2 regions of the Mesorhizobium sp. M7A.F.Ca.MR.176.00.0.0 genome follow, and region 1 is predicted to be linked to the other one. Evidence: riboswitches for the same ligand, from Rfam matches in the RefSeq annotation. Region 1 holds a riboswitch; the other holds the start of a gene.
The links. A riboswitch is a leader RNA that binds a small molecule or an ion and turns the genes downstream of it on or off. The one in region 1 is predicted to bind thiamine pyrophosphate.
Positions count from the first base shown of each region.

Region 1 (4,207 bases):
TGGTCGTGGAAGGACCGTGCGGTTTCGGGGTCGAGCGACAGGTTGAACTGGTCCTCCCAGCGGAACTCGAAGCGCGCGCGCGAAAGGGCATCATCCCTGGTTTTCGCTGCCGGATGGCCCTTCGCCAGATCGGCTGCATGGGCGGCTATCTTGTAGGTGATCACGCCAATCTTGACGTCGTTGCGGTCGGGAAGGCCGAGATGCTCTTTCGGCGTGACGTAGCAAAGCATTGCGGTCCCGAACCAGCCTATCATGGCGGCACCTATCCCTGAGGTGATGTGGTCATAGCCCGGCGCGATGTCGGTCGTCAGCGGCCCCAACGTGTAGAACGGCGCCTCACCGCACACTGCGAGCTGCTTGTCCATGTTCTGCTTGATCTTGTGCATGGGGACATGGCCCGGGCCTTCGATCATCACCTGGCAGTCCTTTGCCCAGGCAATCTTGGTGAGTTCTCCAAGTGTTTCCAGTTCGGCGAATTGCGCCGCGTCGTTCGCATCGGCGATTGAACCGGGACGAAGGCCGTCGCCGAGCGAGAAGGAGACGTCATAGGCTCTGGCGATGTCGCAGATCTCCTCGAAATGCTCGTAGAGGAAGCTCTCCCGGTGATGGTGCAGGCACCATTTGGCCATGATCGAGCCGCCGCGCGAGACGATGCCCGTGACCCGGTCGACGGTCAGCGGGATGTAGTGCAGCCGCACGCCGGCGTGGATGGTGAAATAGTCGACGCCTTGCTCGGCCTGCTCGATCAGCGTGTCGCGGTAGACCTCCCAGTTCAGATCCTCGGCGATGCCGTTGACCTTTTCCAGCGCCTGATAGAGCGGCACCGTACCGATCGGCACCGGCGCATTGCGCACGATCCAGTCGCGGATGTTGTGGATGTTGCGGCCGGTCGACAGGTCCATCACCGTGTCCGCGCCCCAGCGGATCGCCCAGACCATTTTTTCGACCTCTTCGGCCATCGACGATGTGACAGCCGAGTTACCGATGTTGGCGTTGATCTTGACCAGAAAATTGCGACCGATGATCATCGGCTCGCTCTCGGGATGATTGATGTTGGCGGGAATGATTGCGCGTCCGCGCGCCACCTCGTCGCGCACGAATTCGGGTGTGACGAAATCTGGGATCGCCGCGCCGAAGGCTTCGCCGTCGCGTTGCAGCTTGCCGCGCATCACCTCGCGGCCGAGATTCTCGCGGATGGCTACGAACTCCATTTCTGGCGTGATGATGCCGGCGCGCGCATAGGCAAGTTGGGTCACCGCCTTGCCCTGCTTGGCCTTGAGCGGCCGATTGCGTATCGGAAATTCCGGTGTCAGGCGCTCGCCGGTGGCGAATCCATTGTCTTCCGGCCGGACGTGGCGGCCGTCATAGGCTTCGACATCGCCACGCGCCGTGACCCATTCGTGGCGAAGCCGGGCAAGGCCTTTTTCGATGCTGGTTTCGACTGATGGATCGGTGTAGGGGCCGGACGGATCGTAGACGGTGACGGGCGGTTCGCCGGCCGTCGGATGGACGGAAATCTCGCGCATCGGCACCCTGATCTGTGGGTAGAGGACGCCGGGCTTGTGGATTTTCCGCGAGGCGGGCAGTGGTCCCGTCGATACGGCGGGGGTGAGGGCATTCATCGTGAGGCTCCTTTGCTCATGCATTGGAGACCCAGTTCTGTGCCGGAAGGATGAAAAGACGCTTCTGTAGACCTGCTGCAGCAGGACCTCGGGCGTAAACTCCCGCAAAGCGCTTGCACCGTCCCTACGCCAGTATGAACTGGATCAGGTTCAACGGGTCACTGCGCCGCGAAAGCCAGCAGTATCTCAGCCCCTTGCCGGGACTCCCCTGGTGAATGCCTTAGGTTGAACGGGCTGACGCTATCTTGTCAAGCGCATTCGGGCGCCTTCGGCCGGTGGCGACGACCGGCGGCCAGCCGGGCGGAGAGCTCGCGCATGCATCGGGGACAAGTCACGCCCCGTAGACCGGGGCTGAATGGCCAAAGCCTCATTCGCTTCGTGAAGGATGGAGAAACTGTATTGGCCATGTGCGCGTATCGACCAAGTAGCTCAGGCGGTCACGGATGTGGTTATTCTGGTCGAAGGTGACGAACGGCCTTGGGGGTCACCTCCTTTAGGATTCAGAGGTTGGAAGACGGCTTCTCGCGATCACGGCCATCAGGAAATACCTGTCTTCGGCTCAACCTCGACATGGCGTCCGATCGACCGCAGATATACAGCTATCTCGTTCATGAGATGATCGCGTTCGCCGTATCCTACGCAGCTGTGGCTCGACGGCCCTCCGTTGCGCTGGCGTGAAATCAGCATCGCCAAAGACGTATCCCAAGTTGCCAATCGCGCAAATTTTGCAGCCGGCGTCCACAACTGCTTGTACGAATGCCGGAATGTCTTTTTCTTGCATGGTCTTCATGTCGAACCTCTCGTGAATGGCGTGCTTGCGCCCCAATCTGCCTTTTCAGCGTGTCCTCTGGGCGGCGCAAGCCCTGAGCGTGACTGTGCACGGGCAACCTCGACTATCCCATCTGCCACGCTCTTTAGAATCGGTGGGGTCTGGTGATCGCAGGCTGGGCCACTCAAAAGCCTGCAAGAAGAAAGTCATGGCGACCATTGCTCAAGATCGCAAGGGTGCGTGCAAGACCTTCCGTTGGCAGTCATGCACGCTCGCTCAGAGATAGTCCGGCCGCGGAAATTCTCCCTTATTCGTAAGAAAGCTCATTGAGCAACTGGGCATTGAGCAACTGGGCATTGAGCAACTGGGTCTCACGTCACGGGTCTCGTGTGCTTCACAGCCGAAAAATAGCCGCCGTGGCAATTCTCGAAAAGTGCAGGCTACCTCGTTAAGGACACTGCGGATGATCGTTCGCGCTTGGCAAAAGCGAACGGATTAGTCTATGGCTCTCGGCAGGGGGGCGAGTTATGCGGCGGGTGCGAATCCTTCAAGTAGGCGATATTCACTATCCGGACTGGCATCCTTCCTCTAGCAACATCGATGCCAAGGATAGCAAGTTCGCTCCGAAAATAACGCAGAAGCTACGCGCGTCTTCGCTGCGTGCCGTCTTGACGAAACTTCGGCGGCTGACGACTTCGAAGCCCTTGGATTCGATCGCCTTCATGGGGGATTTCACGAGCCGTGGCGACAAGACCTTCATTGCTTCGGCATTCCAGCATTTCACGTTGCTCTGCCGCGCACAGGGACGCAGTTCAAAGGCGCTTCCGTTGATATTCGTACCGGGAAATCACGATGTGAACCGTGATGACGCGCGCGAACTTGGACCGACTGAGAAATTCAGCGAAATGGCGAGTTTAGCCGCCCGCTTGGGTTGGCAGACCGTTCCCGTGGACCAACCCGTGCACTTCAGACTTCCGACAGGATCCGCAGGCGCAAACTTCATCCTCGTCAACACAGCGATAGGCAGTTGGGAGCTTCAAAACCTTCCCGCGTTCCTTCGTGATCGTCTCGAGGCACTCAGTCCTTCTACAGAGCCTGTAGATCTCGGCTCGCCGGACATCTCGGGACATTCGCCCGCGACACCTCCCAGCGATCCAGACAAGGAGGCGTCCGACGACGAGTATTACGGTCAGATGGACACGCCATACATCTCGCGTGAGATGCTTGCAGGCCTACAGGAATTGCTCCAGCAGCCCGACATGCGTTACGGCATCATGATCGGCCATCACAATCTGCTGCCACAAAAGACTCCGCGCATTACGCCATACGCGGAGATGCTCAACAGCGGATTTGTCAGAACTCAGCTGCTGCAGGGCAACAAGCCTATCGTCTACCTGCATGGACACATACATGCTGATCCGGTCGAGATCGTCAACGATCCAAGGTTTCCGGACGGCAAATTGATCTGCATCTCAGCACCAGAGATACAGTCAGGTTTCAATGAGCTCGTCTTCTTCACGACCGATCAGGGAGAGCTCGTCGGCATCCGACTTATACCCTACCGCACCAATGTCGCCGACGGGACGGTCATGGAAGGCGAACATTGCTTTATTTCCACCATGTCCAACGGCAAGGCCTTTCTGAACAACGACACGTTTGACCTGCTGCGCCGACTGCGCGACCATGCCACCAGGCGCGGGAATGGGTTACTCTTCTGGGACGAGATCACTGAGATTGCTGCCTCCGCCGAGCTCGGGCTAGATCTGGAAGACTCTCTTCTGATGCTCCAAGCGGCGCGCTTCATCGAGATAGACGG
Region 1 covers NZ_RZTC01000007.1:107,941-112,147, forward strand. The annotation lists gene thiC (phosphomethylpyrimidine synthase ThiC) at 1-1,622, opposite strand, end outside; TPP riboswitch at 1,726-1,842, opposite strand; gene EOB59_RS04795 (metallophosphoesterase) at 2,919-4,207, shown strand, end outside.

Region 2 (4,207 bases), on a different contig from region 1:
TCGCCCCCTGGATCACCAGCCAGCGGCTGCGCGATCACGGCATGCTTCTGGTCTGGCCCGGGAGCGGCGTGCCACCTCGGCTGCTGGCGTGGCTGGGAAACATCCCGGTCAAGACCGTTCTTTTCGACTGGTCGCTCAGGGCACCACCGGTGGCGATCAGCTTTGCCGCCATTCCGCCTGGCATGAAGCTACTGGGTTTGATCGACAGCCTCGCCCAACCGAGCAATTGAGGTAGATCCACCGCGTCCGCTGGACGAAGCAGGTGACAATGCCCATTTATGGCGAGACCACTTGCTTTCACGCAATTCCAGACGGAAAACCGCCACACACTTTTCCTGGAATTGCTTTTGAGGAGACGTGACATGGCGACTTCGACCGAACGTGCAGTCCTTGCCGGCGGCTGTTTCTGGGGCATGCAGGATTTGATACGGCGCTATCCCGGCGTCATCTCCACCCGTGTCGGCTACAGCGGCGGCGACGTGCCCAACGCCACCTACCGCAACCACGGCACCCACGCCGAAGCCATCGAGATCAATTTCGATCCGGCCATCATAAGCTATCGCACGCTGCTGGAACGCTTTTTCCAGATCCACGATCCGACGACCCGCAACCGCCAGGGCAACGATGTCGGGACGAGTTATCGCTCGGCGATCTATTACACCAGCGACGAACAGAAGCGCGTCGCCGAGGACACCATCGCCGATGTCGATGCCTCGGGCCTGTGGCCGGGCAAGGTCATCACCGAAGTCGCACCCGTTGGTCCGTTCTGGGAAGCCGAGCCCGAGCATCAGGACTATCTGGAGAAATATCCCAACGGATACACCTGCCACTTCGTCAGGCCAGGCTGGAAGCTGCCGGTTCGCGAGACGGCGGTTTCGTAGAGTTCAAGGTTGTACCAAACCCCGATCCCCGCGTCGTGGTAGAACAAAGCCGCGGAGGTTGTGCTCCGCGGCTTTGGTTCGATCGCGTGCAGATTACTTGCCGCAATTGTTGTCGTTGACTGTCGGCGAGGTGGTGCCCGGGGAGGTGCCGTTGGCATCTGCCTGCGCCCCCTGCGGACTTGCCGGGCAATTCTGATCCGCGTTTGAATTCATATCTCCTACCGTGCCAGTCGTGCTGTTGGTCGTGCCCGGGTCGACAGTGTCCGGCTCGACCGTATTCGGTGAAGCCGGCGTGTTCGGCTCAACCGTCACCGATTTGCCGCTGCCGCTTCCATTTGCGTTGTTGCTGCCGGCGCTTTGCGCCATGGCTGACGTGGCCAGACCAATGGTGAGAACCGAAGCTGCGAGGATTTTCATGAACATGGTTTGTCTCCATTTCTGTGAAGTCGTCGCTTGTTTTCTACCAAAGTGATCGCGTTGCGACTGTGGGGACAACCGGTCGCAGCGGCGAAGGTTCCCGACAAAATTCCGCACAGGCGCACCGTGACTGGCGCAATGCTTTTGGCGCAGTGCTCTGAAAAAACGGCTTTCCCTTGAACTCGAATGATGCTTTAAGGCGCACATCCACAGGGGTGCTCCGTACGGTCGGGGCTGAGACGGGGGCGGCAAGCCCACAGACCCTAGAAGCTGATCTGGGTAATACCAGCGGAGCGAGGCGGGCGATGTTTTCAGGCGCACAGATTTCCCTATACCCCATGACCGACGATTTCGTCGGTGTCATTCTTGGCGCGCTCGGTGCGCTCGATCCCTGGCGCGACAAGCTCAGGATCGAGACCGACGACATCTCGACCTTGCTGGTCGGGCCGCCCGAAGTGCTGTTTCCCGCCATGCGCGACCTCTTCGTGGCGGCGGCACGCAGCGGCAAACATTGCGTGTTGTCGGCCACCATCTCGCGCGGGTGCCCTGGCGAGCCGGATGATCCGATCTGCCGCTCCGATGCACTTGGCGGGCCTGTTGGGCCACTCGGCCCGCGCAAGGATGCGGCCATCGCGGCGGTGCGCAATGCTGCTGCCACCGGCCAGCCGGCGGCGGCGCAGTTCTCGCTCTATGTGATGGGCACCGACGACCACATGGACGAGATCTACGGCTGCATCGATTTTCTCAAGCAGTCCGGCGTCTATGAGCGTTCCAAGCATTTCTGCACGAAACTGCGCGGTGATGCCGGTGCGATCTTTTCGGCGCTGGACGAGGCCTTCTGCCGCTTCGGACCAGGCGCCGGCCACGTAACCCTCGACGTCACGGTCTCGGCCAACAGCCCGTCGGCTGTCTGAGCCAGCCGCGCTTTCGCGCTGCCGTCAAAGGTTATCTCCCGTGGCCACATCATCAGTCGCTTCGCGCCCGATCGCGAGCCTTCTTGTCAAGGCAATGCCGGCCATGATCTCGGTCGGTTTGCTCCTGCTGGCGTGGGAGCTTTATGCCACCTATTCCGGCATCAGGCCGACGACACTGCCGGCGCCGTCGCGCGTTTTCGAGCAAGCGCTGCTCAATCGCCAGGCGCTGGCCGACAACGCCATTCCGACCATCGGCGCCACGCTGCTCGGCTTTGCCTGTTCGCTCAGCGCTGCCTTCGTGCTGTCAACGCTGGTCGACTTCTTCCAGCCGCTGCGGCGTGCGATGTTTCCTGTCTTAATCGTCAGCCAGACCTTGCCGCTGGTGGCGATCGCGCCGCTGGTGGTGCTCTGGTTCGGCTTCGGGCTGGCGCCCAAGATCATGCTGGTGGCGCTGGTTACCTTCTTTCCGATGCTGGTTGCGTTGGTCGAGGGTTATGAGTCGACCGAGGCCGAGATCGGGCAAATGCTGCGCGCCATGGGGGCAGGGCGCTGGCGCATCTTCGTGCTGGCACGGCTGCCTTCGGCGCTGCCCTATTTCTTCGCTGGTTTGAGGATCTCCATCACCTACGCCGTGGTCGGCGCGATCTTCGCCGAATATGCGGGGGCCGCGAAGGGGCTGGGCATCTACATGCTCAACGCCAAGAACAATTTCCGTCCTGACCTGGTTCTTGCCGCCGTCGGAGTGAGTGCCGCGCTGACACTTGTCCTGTTCGGGTTGACTGTACTGCTGCAGCGCCTCGCGATGCCCTGGGAGCGGGCCGGCAAGGAAACCGCCGGGAAGGGGGCCTGGCGATGAACCGGCTCGAGCTGCGGCATGTGCGCAAGGCGTTCGGTGGGCTCGACGTGCTGGCCGATATTTCGCTTAGCGTCGGCGCTGGTGAATTCGTCTCGATCCTTGGACCCTCGGGCGCCGGCAAATCGACACTCTTCCAGCTCCTGACCGGCGCCGAGCATGGCGAGGGCGAGATGTTGTTCGACGGCGCGCCGCTCGACGACCACGGCAGGCATTTCGCCTTCATGCCGCAGCGTGACGCGCTGATGCCGTGGCGGCGCATCCTCGAAAACGCGACGCTCGGGCTCGAAGTGCAAGGCATGAGGAGACAGGCGGCGCGGGCGCGCGTTGCGCCGTTGTTTGCCGAATTCGGGCTTGCCGGCTTCGAGCGGCATTTTCCAGCGCAACTGTCCGGCGGTATGCGCCAGCGCGCGGCCTTGCTGCGCACGGTGGTGCAGCAACGCGACATGCTTTTGCTCGACGAGCCGTTCGGCGCTCTCGACGCGCTGACCCGCACGGCCATGCAGCGCTGGCTGGAACAGATGTGGCGGCATCATCGCTGGACGGCGCTCCTGATCACCCATGACGTGCGCGAAGCCGTGTTCCTGTCCGACCGCATCTATGTGCTGTCGGCGCGCCCGGCCCGCATCGTGCGTGAAATCAAGGTGCCGCTGCCGCGCCCGCGCAGCCTTGGCGGCGATGCCGCGCGCCAGGCAAGTACGCTCGAGGCCGAGATTCTCGACATCATCCTCAACGCCACCCCATCCAAAGGACACGATCATGACTGACTTGACGCGCCGGCAGGCGTTGTTGCTGACCCTTGCCACAGGCCTTCCGCTCGTTGCCGGATCGGGGCGAGCCCAAGCACAATCGGCACAAAAGGTCACCGTTGCCCTCGACTGGACTGTCAACACCAACCACATCGGACTGTTCGTCGCCCGCGACAAGGGCTTCTATCGCGAGGCCGGGCTCGAGGTCGACATCCTGCCTTACAGCGATACCGGTGCGGGCACGCTGGTTGCAAATCGCGTCGCCGATTTCGGCATCAACGGCACCATCAGCCTGTTCACCCAGAGAACCGCCGGAGCGGACCTGAAGGGCGTCTATGCGGTGGTGCAATCGGAAACCGGCCGCGTGGTCTTCAATGCGGCCCGCAGCGAGAT
Region 2 covers NZ_RZTC01000062.1:9,523-13,729, reverse strand. The annotation lists gene EOB59_RS20510 (glycosyltransferase family 39 protein) at 1-230, shown strand, start outside; gene msrA (peptide-methionine (S)-S-oxide reductase MsrA) at 363-881, shown strand; gene EOB59_RS20500 (hypothetical protein) at 975-1,304, opposite strand; TPP riboswitch at 1,500-1,613, shown strand; gene EOB59_RS20495 (YkoF family thiamine/hydroxymethylpyrimidine-binding protein) at 1,604-2,212, shown strand; gene EOB59_RS20490 (ABC transporter permease) at 2,316-3,068, shown strand; gene EOB59_RS20485 (ABC transporter ATP-binding protein) at 3,065-3,832, shown strand; gene EOB59_RS20480 (ABC transporter substrate-binding protein) at 3,825-4,207, shown strand, end outside.
Region 2: it holds a riboswitch for thiamine pyrophosphate, as region 1 does, so the genes downstream of both, EOB59_RS20495 (YkoF family thiamine/hydroxymethylpyrimidine-binding protein) here and thiC (phosphomethylpyrimidine synthase ThiC) in region 1, are expected to answer to the same signal.